3 regions of the Streptomyces sp. NPDC048248 genome follow, and region 1 is predicted to be linked to each of the others. Evidence: riboswitches for the same ligand, from Rfam matches in the RefSeq annotation. Region 1 holds a riboswitch; each other region holds the start of a gene.
What was found. A riboswitch is a leader RNA that binds a small molecule or an ion and turns the genes downstream of it on or off. The one in region 1 is predicted to bind cobalamin.
Positions count from the first base shown of each region.

Region 2: it holds a riboswitch for cobalamin, as region 1 does, so the genes downstream of both, ACGFZW_RS02200 (energy-coupling factor ABC transporter permease) here and ACGFZW_RS27440 (cobalamin biosynthesis protein) in region 1, are expected to answer to the same signal.
Region 3: it holds a riboswitch for cobalamin, as region 1 does, so the genes downstream of both, ACGFZW_RS31250 (ribonucleoside-diphosphate reductase subunit alpha) here and ACGFZW_RS27440 (cobalamin biosynthesis protein) in region 1, are expected to answer to the same signal.

Region 1 covers NZ_JBICZL010000013.1:61,224-67,247, reverse strand. Annotated here, with positions in the region: gene ACGFZW_RS27450 (putative cobaltochelatase) at 1-608, opposite strand, end outside; gene ACGFZW_RS27445 (cobyric acid synthase) at 730-2,334, opposite strand; gene ACGFZW_RS27440 (cobalamin biosynthesis protein) at 2,345-3,388, opposite strand; cobalamin riboswitch at 3,518-3,674, opposite strand; gene ACGFZW_RS27435 (hypothetical protein) at 3,879-4,331, shown strand; gene ACGFZW_RS27430 (caspase family protein) at 4,337-6,024, shown strand, end outside.
Region 2 covers NZ_JBICZL010000001.1:457,890-463,913, forward strand. Annotated here, with positions in the region: gene ACGFZW_RS02180 (proline iminopeptidase-family hydrolase) at 1-20, shown strand, start outside; gene ACGFZW_RS02185 (hypothetical protein) at 96-602, opposite strand; gene ACGFZW_RS02190 (TetR/AcrR family transcriptional regulator) at 745-1,350, opposite strand; gene ACGFZW_RS02195 (FAD-dependent oxidoreductase) at 1,451-2,497, shown strand; cobalamin riboswitch at 2,789-2,996, shown strand; gene ACGFZW_RS02200 (energy-coupling factor ABC transporter permease) at 3,026-3,736, shown strand; gene ACGFZW_RS02205 (energy-coupling factor ABC transporter substrate-binding protein) at 3,733-4,101, shown strand; gene cbiQ (cobalt ECF transporter T component CbiQ) at 4,109-4,858, shown strand; gene ACGFZW_RS02215 (energy-coupling factor ABC transporter ATP-binding protein) at 4,855-5,721, shown strand.
Region 3 covers NZ_JBICZL010000017.1:65,635-71,658, forward strand. Annotated here, with positions in the region: gene ACGFZW_RS31235 (GntR family transcriptional regulator) at 1-580, shown strand, start outside; gene ACGFZW_RS31240 (DUF3311 domain-containing protein) at 827-1,087, shown strand; gene mctP (monocarboxylate uptake permease MctP) at 1,156-2,778, shown strand; cobalamin riboswitch at 2,962-3,121, shown strand; gene ACGFZW_RS31250 (ribonucleoside-diphosphate reductase subunit alpha) at 3,281-5,716, shown strand; gene ACGFZW_RS31255 (ribonucleotide-diphosphate reductase subunit beta) at 5,716-6,024, shown strand, end outside.

The sequences.
Region 1 (6,024 bases):
ACCTCGACCGTCAGCCCGAAGCGGTCCAGCAACTGCGGCCGCAGCTCGCCCTCTTCGGGGTTCATGGTGCCCACGAGCAGGAAGCGCGCCGCGTGCCGTACCGAGACGCCCTCGCGCTCGACGTACGAGGCGCCCATCGCCGCCGCGTCCAGCAGCAGGTCCACGAGGTGGTCGTGGAGCAGGTTGACCTCGTCGACGTAGAGCACGCCGCGGTGCGCGTCGGCCAGCAGGCCGGGCTCGAAGGCCTTGACGCCCTCCGACAGCGCCCGTTCGATGTCCAGGGCGCCCACCAGCCGGTCCTCCGAGGCGCCGACGGGCAGTTCGACCATCCGCGTCGGGCGGTCCTCACCCGCACCCGCCTCGTGCGGGCCGTCCGGGCAGGCCGGGTCGGGCGCGACGGGAGCGCAGGAGAAGCGGCAGCCGGTGATCACGTCCACGGGTGGCATCAGCGACGACAGGGCACGCACCGCCGTGCTCTTGGCGGTGCCCTTCTCGCCACGCACCAGCACACCGCCGACCGCGGGGCTGACCGCGTTCAACAGCAGCGCCAGCCGGAGATCGTCCATGCCGACTACCGCGGTGAAGGGATAGTTGGGAGTCGTGGTCATGCGTTGATGCCTCCTGCGGGCGCAGTACGCCCGCGCACGTGATCTGCCACCGCGGCCCCGGCCGCCGTGGCGCTGTGGCCCCCGCTTGAACGGGGGTGGTACGTCCTTGTCCGCCGGCTCCTCACGGCGCGCCCGGAGGGACGAACGGCAGCCCCTGCGGCACCCCCTCCTCGATCAGCCGCAACAGCGCGTCGGTGTCCGCGTGCTCCTCGATCAGATCGCCGAGCCGGTCCAGCTGCTCCTCGCGCAGCGCGCCGAAGCAGGTGTCGGGCGCCGGCACGAAGGCCCGGCCCGCGGCCGCCGCGACCTGCCGCAGAAAGGCCCGCCGGAACGCGTCGCTCTCCAGCGAGCCGTGCCAGTGGGTGCCCCACACCGAGCCGACCCGGCACCCGTCCAGACTCTGCCCGCGGCCGTCGGAGATGAACGTCTGCCCGCCGTTGACCTCGGCCACCCCGTGGTGGATCTCGTATCCCTCCACGGGCTCGTCCAGCGCCTGCCCCACCGGGCGCGCCAGCGTCTTCTCCACGGCGAAGCGCACCCGGACGGGCAGCAGCCCGAGGCCGGGCACCGCGCCGGCCCGCGACTCCACCTCGTCGTCGATGTGCTCACCGAGCATCTGGAACCCGCCGCAGATGCCCAGCACCGGACGGCCCTCGGCGGCCCGGCGCGCGATCGCGTCCGCAAGACCGCGCTCGCGCAGCCACTCCAGCGCCCGGACCGTTCCCCGGGTGCCCGGCAGCACCACCAGGTCCGCGTCGGCCAGTTCCTCGGCCCGGTCCACGAACCGCACCACCACGCCCGGTTCGGCGGCCAGCGCGTCCACGTCCGTGAAGTTGGACATCAGCGGTACCGCGGCGACCGCGACCCGCAGGACGTCCGCGCCGTGCGGCGGCGCCACCACGCTCTCGCGCACCGCGCCGCGCAGCGAGATCCGCAGACCGTCCTCCTCGTCGATGCCGAGCCCGTGGGCGAAGGGCAGCACGCCGAGCGTCGGCCGGCCGGTGAGGCCGCGCAGCATCTCCAACCCCGGCTCCAGCAGCGTCACATCGCCGCGGAACTTGTTGACGACATAGCCCGCGATCAGCGACTGGTCCTCCTTCGACAGCAGCGCCGTGGTGCCGAAGAAGGAGGCGAACACCCCGCCCCTGTCGATGTCCCCGACCACGACGACGGGCAGCCGGCCGGCGCGCGCGATGCCCATGTTGACGATGTCGGTGCGACGCAGATTGATCTCGGCGGGACTGCCCGCGCCCTCGCAGATCACCGCGTCATGAGTCCTCCGCAGTTCCTGGAGGCAGTCGGTGACCGTACCCAGCAGCGCCTCGCGCCGCCCGGCGTACGGTCCCGAGCCGCCGGGCGTCCGGCCGTCGGGGTGGCCGAAGTATCCCGTGGCGCTCAGCTCGCCGACCGGCTTGCCCAGCAGCACCACCTGGCTGCTGCGGTCGCTGCCGGGCTTGAGCAGCACCGGATTCATCAGCGCCGTCGGCTCGACCCGGGCGGCCGCCGCCTGCATCGCCTGCGCCCGCCCGATCTCCGCGCCCTCGCGCGTCACGAACGAGTTCAGTGACATGTTCTGCGCCTTGAACGGCGCGACGCGGACGCCCTGGCGGACCAGCCACCGGCAGATGCCCGCCGTGACCACGCTCTTGCCCGCGTCGGACGTCGTACCGGCCACCAGCAGGCCACCGCCGACAGACCCGCCGGACACCTCGAACCGTCCCGTCACCGGGTCCTCCTCATCTGCCGGGGCATCGCTGTGCCGTGAGCCGTGCCGTACCCGCCCGGCCGCGCGCCCTCGCCGTCCGGATCGCGCCCACCGCGAGCCGGCCCGCGACCGTCGTCGCCAGCGCCAGCACGCTCACCCGGCGCGAGAGCCTGACCGCCCGCTCGATGTCGGGCACGCCGACCGGCCGCGCCGCGCCGTTGAGCACCGGCCGGTGCTCAACCCGCCCGCCGTACGCCAGCGTGCCGCCCAGCCGGACGCCGAGCGCACCCGCGAACGACGCCTCCACCGGGCCGGCGTTGGGGCTCGGGTGCGCGCCGCCGTCGGCCCGCCAGGCGTTCAGCGCGCCGCGCCGGTCGGGTCCCGCGAGCACCGTGAGGGCGGCGGTCAGCCGGGCCCCGGGCCAGCCGGCCACGTCGTCGAGCCGGGCCGACGCCCAGCCGAACCGGCGGTAACGAGGCGATTTGTGACCCACCATCGCGTCCAGGGTGTTCACCGCCCGGAACGCCACCAGGCCGGGCACACCGCCCAGCGCCCCCCAAACCAGCGCGCCCACCACCGCGTCCGACGTGTTCTCCGCGACCGACTCGACCACCGCGCGCGCCATCTGCGGTTCGTCCAGCGCCTGCGGGTCGCGCCCGCACAGATGCGGCAGCCGCTCCCGCGCCAGATCCGGGTCGCCCGCCGTCAGCGCACCGCCGATGGCCCGCGCCTCCCGGCCCAGCGAGGTGCCGCCCAGCACGGCCCAGACCGTCGCCGCGGTGAGGGCGACGCCCGCGGCGGTACGGGCGCGGGCGCCACCGGCGGGAAGAGGTGAGGTCAGGGAGCCGCGTACGGCGCGCTGCAGGAGCGCGGCGCCCGCCGCCGCGCCGCCCGCGCACAGCAGGGCATGGGCCGCTCCGCGGCCACGGTGATCGCGCCACAGTCGGCGCTCGACGGTACCCGCGGCCCGGCCGAACGCGGCCACCGGATGGCCGCGCCGGGGGTCCGCCGCGATCAGGTCGCCGAGAAAGCCGAGGGCCGCGCCGCACGCGTACGTGGCGTGTTCGGCACGCATCGGATCAGACCGCCGTCAGTCCTCGAAGGGATGCTGCGGCGTCGCTCAACGGGCATCTCGAACTGCGGCCGGGCATGGCGGTATGTCCTCACTCAGGGTCCGCGCCCTGGCTCGACGTGACGGCGACGAGAGTCTCCTGGCTCCCGGATCGGCGTTTCCCCCGGCCTTCCAGCCCGTACGCACGCGACCTGGCGGGCGTACGCGTGACGGGCCGTGACCTCTCCTGGAGGAACGCTCCCCGGTGACAGTGGCGGGACCGCGCCGGATTCTCACCGGACTTCCTCATCTGTCGCCGAATGGCTCCGGCAGTCCACCACGCTCCACGAATGCCCGTCAACTCACCCTTGACCTGCGACGCAGCCCTGTGGCAGGCACTGTGGCGCACACCACAGGGTGCTCCGGAGGTCACGGACGGTTGCCCCCGCACCTGATCCCACGTCACTATCTGGTGGCACGGCGGGCGATGGCGCCGCCGGAAGGGGGTCGGGGGATGCCGGACAGGGCTGACCGTCACGAGATCCGCATCAGGATCACGGGCACGAACAACGCACACCAGGACATCGAGGATCTCAAGGCATGGCTGGAGCGCGAGCCGTGGCTCGCACACCAGCGGCACGACTGGACCCTGCGGCCGCGCCCGGCCGACGCAGACCGCGCCCCGGAGGAACGCGACCTCGGGGACATGGCCATCGGCATCGACGATCTGGTCCTGGTCCTCATCGGCACGGTCGCCGCCGAGGTGACCAAGAGCCTGAGCATCGCCCTGCGGGAGTGGCTGCGGCGGCGCAGGGAGGAACGGGCGGCGGGGGAAGAGCCGGCCGTGGCCGTCGACGGCGACGGCGGGCTGGCGCCGGTCGGTGACCCGGGCCCGCGCGGCGCGGCCCCCGAACGCCCCGACCCCGGAAGCCGGTCGACCGAGGGCGGCAGCGCCGGCGAGGACTGAGCCGGATGTCCCACTACGACGCGCGGGGCAAGATCAACCGGGCGCTGCTGATCTGTGTCAGCGACTACAAGAATTTATCCGCGCTCCCCGCCGTGGAGGCGAACGCCGAGGAACTCAAGCGGGTCCTGATCGACCCCGGCACCGACCTGTTCACCGACGAGGAAGTCGTCATCTGCCGGCCCCAGGAGCCCTGGGAGCTGGAGCAGGCCCTGGACGCCGTCACCGACGAGGCACGCGGCCTGCTGCTGGTGCACTTCTCCGGCCACGGCTGGGTCGGCCGCGACGGCGGCGACCTGCAGCTCATGGTCGGCATGTCGGACACCCGCCAGCGCCACAAGGCCGTGTCCTGGCAGGACATGGTGCTGTCCTACCTCGACAGCGCACGCGCCGACCGGATCGTGATCCTGCTGGAGTGCTGCTACTCCGGCAACGCCGACGAGACCTTCCACTCCCGCCGCAAACCCATGTCCCTGCTGATGGCCGCGCAGCCCAACCGCCGGATCTTCAGCGGCGACGAACCGGCCGGCGGCTCCCTCTTCACCCGCGCCGTCGTGCAGATCCTCGAACGCGGCATACCCGGCGAGCGGTTCGTCACCTTCGAGGACCTCGTCCGCACACTGCGCGAGCGGCTGGCCCACGAGCGCACGCCGATGGGCGACGTCTGGGAGCCCCGCTCGGCCAAGCAGAACACCGTCGACGACGTCATCCTCTCCTTCGCCACCCCGGAGGTCCGGCCCCCCACGCCGCTGCGCATCCGCTTGCGCCGGTGGCTGAAGCAGCGCCTCAGCCGCTGGCTGCGGGTCATCGCCGTCCTGGTGACCGTCCTCGGCCTCACCGCCGCCGGCCTCGTCGCCTTCCAGCTCCTGCGGACCGACCCGGCCTGCCCGCCCGCCCTCGAACTGCGTCTGCTCACCGCACCCGAATCCGAACCCGCCCTGCGCCAGGCAGCCTTCGCCTACGAGATGTCCGACCTCAACACCCGCCCGCTGCAGGGTGAGGACGACGTCCCCGACGGCTGCCGACGCGCCCAGATCACCGTCTACTCCGCGGCCAAGGACCAGGTCGACCAGGGCTTCGCCGCCGCCGACCGCTGGCAGGGCGAGGCTCACGGCACCGGCAAGGGCCACCCGTCCACCAAGGGCATCGACCCCCTCAACAGGCCGGGGCCGCAGCCCGATCTGTGGATCCCCGAATCCAGCGCCGACTACGCCGAGGTCCGCCGCGGCATGCCCGCCACCGGATCCCCCGTGACCCTGCACCACACCGGCCCGGTCGCCTACACCCCGCTCGTCGTCGGCATCCCGGCCAACCAGCGCCTCGACGACGTCGAACAGGTCGGCGCGTCCTGGCAGGAGATCCTCACCGGCACCGACAGCGACCACCGCGACCTGCGACTGCTGCGCCCCAGCCCCGTCCTGTCCGGCACCGGCCTGCTGCACACCATCGGCCTCTATCTCGCCAACGACGGCTCGCGGATCGGCCCCGCGGGCGGCCCCGACCCCACCCTCGCCCGGGACGCCGAGCGCAGGCTCTCCGCCCCGGGCAGCCAGTACGCGGGCAGCACCGAGCTGCTGTGCTCGCTGCGGCCCACCGGCCAGGACGGCCGCCCCGGCACCGGCCGGGGGAAGGGGGCGGCACCACTGGTCTCGGAGAAGTCCCTCGCCGACTTCAACCTCGGCCGCGCCATCGGCAG
Region 2 (6,024 bases), on a different contig from region 1:
CCGAAGCCCGGGCATCCTGACGTATAGCGGGGTGCGGCACATTTCCCCCGCCCGTGCGAACCTACCCGCGCCGGCGTGGACCTGCATTCCGAGTGTCAGCGGAGCGCGTGGGGCCGCTGATTCGGACCAGGCGGTTCGAAGCTCAGTCCGTTCTCGTCGAGCGCGTTGAACACCGTTGCCCGGCCCGCCTCGAAGACGAAACTGACGTCAACATTTCCCTGAGCCAGGTCCCTGGTCTCCCATTCGAGCAGTTCAACCCCCGTGAGGCACAGACCTCGCAGGGCCCGCAACTCGGGCAGGGGGTCGGGACGCCACTCCAGATCGAAGTCGGGCCACCGAACCGGTCGGGTGGGGTCGATCGTGTTCCATGTGAGCGAGAGATCGTCAAACTTCTGATGATTGATCTCGATCTGCTCGCCATCGAAGTCGAACAGTACCGGGCAGTCACTGAACCACTCGTCGTCCTGCAGGTCCCAGACCATCCAGGCTGTCGTCAGAGTCCTGCGGGCAAGGGCACCCAGGCGGGTCCCGTGCTCCCCCACAATCTCACCACGGCCGTTCAACCACGAGGGTTGGTAGCCCCGAATGCCGAAATCGAACATTGCGCCATCTTCTCAGAGCCCCGCGTTCAGCCCGGCGTACCGGCCCATAGGCAACTGACATGCGGAGCAGACGCCATTGACCGAGCCCGAAAAGAGCGTCGACCTGTTCGGGATCGATGTGAGCGAATGCCGGACTCCTTCATCAGCTCCCTGCACGGGCCGATTTGTCGCCCTCGGGGTATACCGCCTGCAGGAGGTCACGGACAAAGCGGTCGGGGTCGTCCAGGCCGGCTGCCGCCAGGGTGTCCGGCCCATCGGCCAGGAGGTGTGGGATGGCGCCGTGCATCGCGAGGGTGACGACGGCGGCGCGCTGCGGGGTGACGGGCAGGCCGGCGGTTCGCTGCGCGGCCTCGAATCCGGCGAAGTCGGAGCTCGCGATGGGGTCGAGTACGGCCGATAGCCAGGGCTTGCGGGCCGCTTCGGCCTGCAGCTCCAGGTAGGCGAGAAGCCGGGGGCGGCCGGGGCCTGCGACGTTCCGGAGAAGCCCCCCGAACATGGCGACAAGCCCCTCGCGGTCGGTGGGCAACGCACCGGCGGCCATCTGCGCGGCGGTGTCGCGGTATTGCTCCAGGCAGCGCTCGGCCACCGCACGCAGGAGGGCGTCCCGGGTCGGGAAGTAGTTCTTGGTCGTGCCGTGCGGTACGTCAGCGGCCGCGTCGACCGCACGATGCGTCAGTCCTCGCCCGCCCGCGGCGGCCAGTACGCCGATAGCCGCATCCCGCAGGCGGTCCCGTCGGTCCGCATTCACTGCCAGAGGCCCTCTCTCCTCGACTCCTTGCCCACACTACCCCAACCGTGGTACCACAGGTGTGGTGGTCGATCGAATCCGAAGCGACGTAGGGGGCGGCATGACGGGAACGGCAGTTGTCGTGGGGGCGGGGGTGGGCGGACTGGCGACCGCACTCGGGCTGCGCCGGGCCGGCTGGACGGTCACGATTCTGGAGCGCCGAAAGGAGCTGGAGCGCTACGGCACCGCCTTCGGCATCCATCCCACCGCTCAGGCCGCACTCGACCGCCTCGGGGTGGGTGAGCCTTTCCGTGCCCGGGCGGTGCCCTACCGAAGCGCCCGGATCCGTACCCCGCAAGGGAAGGTGATGGCGCGTCTGCCGCTGGAGCGGATCGAGCGGAAAGCGGGCCGCCCCGAACTCCTCATTTCCCGGCCCTATTTGATCGACGCGCTCCTCGCCGAGTTGCGCGCCTTCGGGGACGTCCCGCTCAAGCTCGGCGAGAACGTCCGCGAAGTCGACGCGCTGCTGGTCGACAATGACCTGGTGGTAGGCGCTGACGGAATCCACAGTGCCGTGCGTGCCGCATGTCCCGGGGACCGGCGCAGCGGCCCGCGGCGCGTCGGGTCCGTTGCCTGGATCGGCGTGGCCGACTTCGAAAGCGGCGTACACGGCGAAACCTGGGGCACCGGCCGGTTCTTCGGCATGACACCCATCGAGCCCGGCCGCACCAACTGGTACGCCACCGTCCCCGAGGCCACCACCGCCCAGGAACTGCGCCGACTGTTCGAGGGCTGGCACGACCCCATCCCCCGGATACTCGCCGAGACCGACCCGGCCACCTGGATCCGCTACGAGATGCGGCACCTCTTCCCCGCCCTTCCAGCCTTCGTCGACCGCGGAAAGGTCGCCCTGGTCGGAGACGCCGCGCACGCCATGACACCCAACCTGGGCCAGGGTGCGTGCACCGCGATCCTCGACGCGGAGGCCCTCACCCGCGCCGTCGCCGGGCACGGCAGGGCCGGTCTGCCGTCCGCCCTGCGCACCTACGACGCGGAGCGCCGGCGCAGCGCTCAGCGGATCGCCTTCGCTTCACGTACCCTGCACCGCTTCATGACCACCGAGCGCACCCGCCTGCGTGATGCGCTGGTCCGTACGCTGCCGAGCTGACGGGCGATGGGACCTACGGACCGCACAGAGAACTCGGCCCGATTGCCGGCTCCGGTATCAGCGGGACGCCTTGCCCTGTCCCGGTCAGCCGCAGTACGGTCTTGCCCCCCGACGGGCGGACGGAGCGCCCGGGCCGCGAGGTCCTACTGGACATCAGATCGACGATGGCCATGGGACAGACCCCGCAATCCCTACCGAACCTGCCCACCTGTTCTCAGGGGCAGCCAGTCTCCGCAGACGCGCTCGGCCCCACGCGGCGAGGGCGTGCGGTGAGCCCTGGGCGGCTCCACTTGTCACCGCACCCGACCTGGCACTACTGTCACCACGCCTTGGTGAACGGGAAATCCGGTGTAATGCCGGTGCGGCCCTCGCCACTGTGAATCGGGAAGTCCGACTCCGGCCCTCACGGGCAGCCACTGGATCCTTGCGATCCGGGAAGGCGGAGTCCGGGCGGTGGTACCCGTCAGCCAGGAGACCGGCCAAGGCACTTCAACCATCCACGAGGTGCTGGAGAGGGTCTGCTGAGCCATGCACATAGCCGAGGGATTTCTGCCTCCGGCGCACGCGGTCGCCTGGGGCGTCGCGTCGGCGCCGTTCGTCGTCCACGGAGTCCGGTCACTCACCCGTGAGGTCAAGGCCCATCCCGAGAGCACGCTGCTCCTCGGCGCGTCCGGTGCCTTCACGTTCGTTCTGTCCGCCCTGAAACTGCCCTCGGTGACGGGGAGCTGCTCCCACCCCACCGGGACGGGGCTGGGCGCCATCCTGTTCCGCCCGCCGATCATGGCGGTGCTGGGCACCATCACCCTGCTGTTCCAGGCCCTTCTGCTCGCGCACGGCGGCCTGACCACGCTCGGCGCCAACGTCTTCTCGATGGCGATCGTCGGCCCCTGGGCCGGGTACGCCGTCTACAAGCTGCTGCGCCGTTTCGACGTACCGCTGATGGTGGCGGTGTTCTTCGGAGCCTTCGTCGCCGACCTTTCCACCTACTGCGTCACCAGCGTGCAGCTGGCGCTCGCCTTCCCGGATCCGGGCAGCGGATTCCTGGGCGCGCTCGGCAAGTTCGGCACCATCTTCGCGGTCACCCAGATCCCGCTCGCGGTGAGCGAGGGGCTCCTCACGGTGCTCGTCATGCGGCTCCTCGTGCAGTCCAGCAAGGGCGAGCTGACCCGGCTCGGCGTGTTCCTCACCGGCAAGCGGGCGAAGGCCGAGAAGACCGAGACCGAGGCGGTGGCCCGATGAGCAGGAACGCGAAGATCAACACCCTGCTGCTGGCGCTCGTGGCAGCGCTGGCGGTCCTGCCGCTGGTCCTCGGTCTCGGTGACCACAAGAAGGAGCCCTTCACGGGCGCCGACGCGCAGGCCGAGACGGCGATCACCGAGATCGACCCCGACTACAAGCCTTGGTTCTCCCCGCTGTACGAGCCGCCGTCCGGCGAGATCGAGTCGGCGCTTTTCGCCCTCCAGGCGGCGATCGGCGCGGGCGTCCTCGCCTTCTATTTCGGTCTGCGACGCGGCCGCCGCCAGGGCGAGCAGCGGGCGCATGCGCAGCAGGACGCCGACGGCGCCGAGAGCGGCGCCGGGGTATCCGCGGCCCAAGGGGACTGACCACCCCGTGCTGCCGATCGACGCGGCGGCGCACAGCAGTCGCTGGCGCCGCCGCCACCCCGTGGACAAGGCCGTGCTCGGTCTCGGGCTCACCGTGCTGGCGATCTCGCTGCCTCCCTGGCCCGGCGCGGCCCTTGTTCTCCTCACCGCCCTCACCGTGCTGCTGGGCCCGGCGGGCGTACCCGGGCGTCGTCTGTGGCGCGCGTACCGGGTGCCCCTGGGTTTCTGCGTCACCGGTGCCGCCACCCTGCTCGTCCAGGTCGGCGGGCCCGAGGGATTCGTGACCCTGGCCGACGGCGGGCCGCTCCGAGCCGGCCAACTGCTGCTGCGGACCTCGGCCGCGTCGCTCGGCGTCCTGCTGTTCGCCTTCACCACCCCGATGTCCGATCTGCTGCCCCGCCTCGTCAAAGCCGGGATCCCCGCTCCGGTCGTGGACGTGGCCCTGGTGACGTACCGAATGAGCTTCCTGCTGCTCGATTCGGTGCGCCGGATCCGGGACGCCCAGGCAGCCCGGCTCGGGCACACCACCCGGGCCGCCACCTGGCGTTCGCTCGCCGGACTCGGCGCCACCGCGTTCGTACGCGCCTTCGACCGGGCGGCGCGGCTGCAGACCGGACTCGCCGGGCGCGGCTACGACGGCACCCTGCGCGTCCTGGTGCCCGAGGCCCGCGTCTCCGCCCGGTTCATGGCCGGCAGCATCGCGCTGCTCGTGGCGCTCGCCGCCCTCACCTTCGTCCTGGAAAGGCCGCTGTCATGAGCGAACCCGCGCTGGTAGCCCTGCGGGGCGCGTCCTTCGCGTACGAGGACGGCCCGACAGTGCTCCAGGGGCTCGACTTCGATGTGTGCGAAGGTCGTGCACTGGCCCTCCTCGGCCGCAACGGCAGCGGCAAGACCACCCTGATGCGGCTTCTCAGCGGCGGGCTGCGGCCGCGCGACGGCCGGTTGACGGTCGAGGGCCTCCCGGTCGCCTACGACCGCAAGGGGCTGACCCGGTTGCGTACGACCGTCCAGCTGGTGGTGCAGGACCCGGACGACCAGCTGTTCGCCGCGTCGGTGGCCCAGGACGTGTCGTTCGGGCCGTTGAACCTCGGCCTGCCCGATGGTGAGGTGCGGTCCCGCGTGGACGAGGCGCTCGCCGCCCTGGACATCACCGCTCTGGCCGACCGGCCCACCCATCTCCTCTCCTACGGCCAGCGCAAGCGGACCGCGATCGCGGGCGCGGTCGCCATGCGGCCCCGGGTGCTGATCCTCGACGAGCCGACGGCCGGACTGGACCCGGACGGCCAGGAGCGGCTGCTCGCCGCCCTTGATGCCCTCCGCGACAGCGGCACCACCGTGGTGATGGCCACCCACGACGTGGACCTTGCCTTGCGCTGGGCCGACGACGCCGCGCTCCTCACCCCGGCGGGCGTGCGTGCCGGCCCGGCGCCCGCGATGCTGGCCCGCACGGATCTGCTGCGGGAGGCCGGGCTTCGGCTGCCGTGGGGTATCGCAACTGCTCAACTGCTGCGCGTACATGGGCTGTTGGACGATATGACTCCCGGTCCCCGTACCGCAGAAGAGCTCGCCGCGGCCTTCGCCTCTGCTGCCGCCGCCGAACAGACACGGGGCGATGGCTGAGGCGCCTCGGGCGCAGCCGGTGCTCATCGACGGACAGGAGCTGGTCGCCGTCTCCGGCGAGGACTTCGCGCGGTTGCCGGCAACCTGCTGACGATGCCGGACGATATCGACGGTGGCGTCGCCGAGGTGAGAGCAGCCCACCCCTGCGTATGCGGTTCCTGCGCGGGGTGCGCGGCACTCGCCGGGCTGTCCGAATGGGTGCAGGAGGCCCGGCGTGCCGCTGCGGCTCGGGGCCGAGCAGGCCGGACAGGACGAACGGGCTGAGCAGGCCGAACAGCGTGATCATCGCCGACTGCCCCCGAC
Region 3 (6,024 bases), on a different contig from region 1:
CCAGGCGCTCCAGGAACTGGTCGTCGAGGGCCGCCTGGAGCGCATCCAGGGCAAGGGCACCTTCGTGGCCAAGCCCAAGGTCTCCCAGGCACTGCAACTGACCTCCTACACCGAGGACATGCGGGCCCAGGGGCTGGAACCGACGTCCCAGCTACTGGACATCGGCTATGTCACCGCGGACGACCAGCTGGCCGGCCTGCTGGACATCGCCACCGGTGGCAGGGTGCTGCGCATCGAGCGGCTGCGGCTGGCCAGCGGCGAGCCGATGGCCATCGAGATCACCCATCTGTCGGCCAAGCGGTTCCCCTCGCTGCGCCGCAACCTCGTCAAGTACACGTCCCTCTACACCGCGCTGGCCGAGGTCTACGACGTCCGCCTGGCGGAGGCCGAGGAGACCATCGAGACCTCCCTCGCCACCCCGCGCGAGGCCGGACTGCTGGGCACCGATGTCGGCCTGCCCATGCTGATGCTCTCCCGGCACTCCCTCGACGCGCAGGGACAGCCGGTGGAGTGGGTGCGCTCGGTCTACCGGGGCGACCGCTACAAGTTCGTCGCCAGGCTGCAGCGCCCCACGGACTGAACACCCGGCGCCCGTCCCGTATCCGTCCGTGCGGGGCGGGCGCCGCACTCCGCCGTCCTGGGGCCGCTCCCGCACCGGCTCCCGGGGCTCGCGGGCCGCAGAGATGCACCCGGCGCGCGGGCCGGTGCACCGGCCGCAATGAAATCTCTTCCATACCGATATGCGGACAGCTAGTGACGCGCGCCACGGCCCTGCCATAGATTTCCAGCCGATTACACAGGAGATCGCCAGGGACGGAGCCCGCCCATGCCAGAGCCAGCCGAAACGCCAGGCACCAGAAAGGTCGTCACGCCCACGCGTGTGGTGGTCGGGCTGTGCCTGCTCGCTCCGTTCGTGGCGATGCTGTGGGTGAGCTCCTACGCCAGGATCGAGCCGACCTTCATAGGGATCCCGTTCTTCTACTGGTACCAGATGGCGTGGGTGTTCATCTCGACCGCGCTGACGATGACCGCGTACAAGCTCGTACAGCGTGAGCAGCGCGCGCGTAAGGCGGGTGCGGCGCAGTGACTCTCCTGACGATCGCTTCGGCGGCCCCGGCCGCTCCGGTCCGGCTGGCCGCCTCGGCCACCGACGGCGTGAACGGCGTCGCGCTGGCCGTCTTCGTGTTCTTCTTCCTGGCCGTGACGGTCATGGGCTTCCTCGCCGCGCGCTGGCGCAAGGCCGAGCAGTCCGCGAACCTCGACGAATGGGGCCTGGGCGGCCGGAGTTTCGGCACCTGGGTGACGTGGTTCCTGCTCGGCGGCGACCTCTACACCGCGTACACCTTCGTCGCCGTCCCGGCGGCCATCTACGCGGCGGGCGCGGCCGGCTTCTTCGCGGTGCCCTACACGATCCTGGTCTATCCGCTGATCTTCACCTTCCTGCCCCGGCTGTGGTCGGTGTCGCACAAGCACGGCTACGTCACCACCTCCGACTTCGTGCGCGGCCGCTTCGGCTCCAAGGGCCTGTCGCTGGCCGTGGCGCTCACCGGCATCCTCGCCACCATGCCGTACATCGCGCTCCAACTGGTCGGCATCCAGGCCGTCCTTGACGTGCTGGGGATCGGCGGCGGCGAGACCACCAACTGGTTCGTCAAGGACCTGCCGCTGCTGATCGCCTTCGCCGTCCTGGCGGCCTACACCTACTCGTCCGGACTGCGGGCGCCCGCGCTCATCGCGTTCGTCAAGGACGGTCTGATCTACCTCGTCATCGCGGTGGCGATCATCTACATCCCGATCAAGCTGGGCGGCTTCGACGCGATCTTCGACTCGGCCGGGAAGGCGTTCGCCGAGCCGGGACCGACCGGTAAGCCGCGCGGCGAGCTGGCGAGCGGCCCCAACGCGCAGTGGGCCTACGCCACGCTGGCGCTGGGCTCGGCACTCGCGCTGTTCATGTACCCGCACTCGATCACCGCGACGCTGTCCTCGCGCAGCCGCAACGTGATCCGCCGCAACACCACGATCCTGCCGCTGTACTCCCTGATGCTGGGCCTGCTCGCGCTGCTGGGCTTCATGGCGATCAAGGCCGGCACGGAGATCCACGGCAACCCGCAGCTGGCGATTCCGCAGCTCTTCGAGGACATGTTCCCGAGCTGGTTCGCCGGCGTCGCGTTCGCCGCGATCGGCATCGGCGCCCTGGTGCCGGCCGCCATCATGTCGATCGCCGCGGCCAACCTCTTCACCCGCAACGTCTACAAGGACTTCCTGAAGCCGGACGCCACCCCGGCCCAGGAGCACAAGGTCGCCAAGCTCGTCTCGCTGCTGGTGAAGGTCGGCGCCCTCGCCTTCGTCCTGACCATGGACAAGACGGTCGCCATCAACTTCCAGCTGCTGGGCGGCATCTGGATCCTGCAGACCATGCCGTCCCTCGTCGGCGGCCTGTTCACCCGCTGGTTCCACCGCTGGGCGCTGCTCGCCGGCTGGGCGGTCGGCATGGCGTACGGCACGCTCGCGGCGTACGGCGTGGCCAGCCCCACCCAGGCGCACTTCGGCGGCTCCAGCAGGGAGATCCCGGGTATCGGCGAGATCGGCTACATCGGCCTGACCGCGTTCGTGCTGAACGTCGTGGTCACAGTCGTGCTGACCTTCGCCCTGAAGGCCGCGAAGGCGCCGGAGGGCGTCGACGAGACCAGCCCGGGCGACTACACCGCGGACGTCGGCGACAAGGGCGTCAGCCCCGACCTGCCGCCCGCCACCGCTGAGGCCCCCGTCGGCCACTGAGCCACCGCACCGCCCCCGGCCACGGGCCGTCGCACCTCAGGGTGCGGCGGCCCGTTCGCATGCCCGGCGCGGTGCGGGAAACCGGCGGACGCCGCGCCCTGGTGCGCTGTCAGACACGCACGAGTGGACGGACAGACACGACTCGATCACTCGCGACTCACAAGATATGGGGGTGCACACGAGAACCCACCACCACATGTATGCTCGTGCTCGCTGTCGCCACAGGGGAATCCGGTGCGAATCCGGAACTGTCCCGCAACGGTGTACGAGTGCGCCCATAAGGCCCCAAGCCCTATCGCGCGCCCGTGGAGTCCGAAGACCTGCCGACGGTACGCCCGCACCGCCATCGGTGCGAGCGTCGATACGTCCGGGCCCCGTGGGATGGGCCGGTGGACGCCGCGCGGTGTGCCCGCGCATCCCGAAGAATCCGGGATGCCGCATGCCCGCGCGCGCCCGTCGCGCCCCTCCCTCCTGGCCCCCGCCGAGTGAGGGAGAGCATCACGTGACCATCGCGCCAACGGAGCCCGCGTCAGACGCCGAGGTCGTGCGGTCCGCGCCGCCCGCCCCCGCCGACCGGGTCGAGGACGGTCCCGGCGTCGCCCTGCTGCGCACGCTGACCGAGCTGACCGAGGACCTGACCGCGACCGACCCCGGCAAGGTGGCCGCCGCCGCCCTCCGCGGCCGCCACGCGGGCTCCGACGAGGCGGAGTTGCGCTCCCTGGCGATCGAGGCCGCGGCCGGTCTGATCGGTGACGAGCCGCAGTACTCCCGCCTCGCCGCGCGGCTGCTCACGCTCGCCATCGCGGAGGAGGCCGCGGGCCAGGGCGCCACCTCCTTCTCCGCCTCGGTGGACGTCGGCCACCGCGAGGGGCTGATCGCCGACGCGACCGCCGGGTTCGTGCGCACCCACGCCGACCGCCTGGACGCCGCCGTCGACAAGGCCCTCGCCGACGGCGCCGACGACCGCTTCGGCTACTTCGGCCTGCGCACCCTGCACTCCCGCTACCTGCTGCGGCACCCCACCACCCGTCAGGTCATCGAGACGCCGCAGCACTTCCTGCTCCGGGTGGCCTGCGGTCTCGCCGAGAACGACTCCCGCGCCGCGCTGGACGACGTCGCCGAGCTGTACCGCCTCACCAGCTCGCTGTCCTACCTGCCCTCCTCCCCCACCCTGTTCAACTCCGGCACCCGCCACCCGCAGATGTCCTCCTGCTATCTGCTGGACTCCCCGCTGGACGAGCTCGACTCGATCTACGACCGCTACCACCAGGTCGCCCGGCTCTCCAAGCACGCCGGCGGTATCGGTCTGTCGTACTCCCGGATCCGCGCACGGGGGTCGCTGATCCGGGGCACCAACGGCCACTCCAACGGCATCGTGCCGTTCCTGCGCACGCTGGACGCCTCGGTCGCGGCGGTGAACCAGGGCGGCCGCCGCAAGGGCGCCGCCTGCGTCTACCTGGAGACCTGGCACGCCGACATCGAGGAGTTCCTGGAGCTGCGCGACAACACCGGCGAGGAGGCCCGCCGGACGCACAACCTCAACATCGCGCACTGGATCCCGGACGAGTTCATGCGCCGCGTCGAGGCGGACGCCGACTGGTCGCTGTTCTCGCCTTCGGACACCCCGGAGCTGGTGGACCTGTGGGGCGCGGAGTTCGACGCCGCCTACCGCAGGGCCGAGGCCGAGGGCAAGGCGCTCAAGCAGATCCCGGCCCGGCTGCTGTACTCGCGGATGATGCGGACCCTGGCGCAGACCGGCAACGGCTGGATGACGTTCAAGGACGCCGCCAACCGCACCGCCAACCAGACCGCGGAGCCCGGCAAGGTCGTCCACTCGTCCAATCTGTGCACCGAGATCCTGGAGGTCACGGACGACGGGGAAACCGCGGTCTGCAACCTCGGGTCGGTCAACCTCGCCGCGCACCTCGGCGACGAGAACGCCGGCTGGGAGGAGGCGATGGACTGGGAGCGGCTGGACGCGACGGTCCGTACCGCCGTCGCCTTCCTCGACCGCGTCGTGGACATCAACTTCTACCCGACCGACCAGGCCGGCGCCTCCAACTCCCGCTGGCGGCCGGTGGGCCTGGGTCTCATGGGTCTGCAGGACGTCTTCTTCCGGCTGCGGCTGCCCTTCGACTCCCCCGAGGCGCGGGAGCTGTCGACCCGTATCTCCGAGCGGATCATGCTCGCCGCGTACGAGGCGTCCGCCGACCTCGCGGAGCGGCACGGCCCGCACCCGGCCTGGTCCTCGACCCGCACCGCCCGCGGTGTACTGCACCCCGACCACTACCCGAACGCCGAGCCCCGCTGGGCGGACCGGTGGGCGGCGCTGCGGAACCGGATCGCGGCGACCGGGATGCGCAACTCCCTCCTCCTGGCCATCGCGCCGACCGCGACGATCGCCTCCATCGCCGGTGTCTACGAGTGCATCGAGCCGCAGGTCTCCAACCTCTTCAAGCGCGAGACGCTGTCCGGCGAGTTCCTCCAGGTCAACGCCTATCTGATCGAGGAGCTCAAGGCGCTGGGGCTGTGGGACGCGCGGACGCGTGACGCCCTGCGCGAGGCCAACGGCAGCGTGCAGGACGTCGAGTGGATCCCCGAGGAGGTCCGGGCGCTCTACCGCACCGCCTGGGAGATCCCGCAGCGCGCCCTGATCGACATGGCCGCGGCCCGTACGCCGTACCTCGACCAGAGTCAGTCGCTGAACCTCTTCATGGCGTCGCCGACCATCGGCAAGCTCAGCTCGATGTACGCCTACGCCTGGAAGCGCGGCATCAAGACCACGTACTACCTGCGTTCGCGCCCGGCCACCCGGATCGCGCAGTCGGCACGCGGCACGGCGGCCGCCGCCCCCGCCACCGTCCCCCAGCAGGCCACCGACCCCGACGCGGTCGCCTGCTCCCTGGAAAACCCCGAGTCCTGCGAGGCCTGCCAGTAATGACCACCGAAGCCACCTCCGCGTCCGCCACGCACACGACCACCACCGGTACCAAGAACCTCCTGGACCCGGGCTTCGAGCTGACGCTGCGCCCCATGCGGTACCCGGACTTCTACGACCGCTACCGCGACGCGATCAAGAACACCTGGACCGTGGAGGAGGTCGACCTCCACTCCGACGTCACCGACCTCGCCAAGCTCTCTCCGGGCGAGCAGCACATGATCGGCCGGCTGGTCGCGTTCTTCGCGACCGGCGACTCGATCGTGGCCAACAACCTGGTCCTGACGCTCTACAAGCACATCAACTCC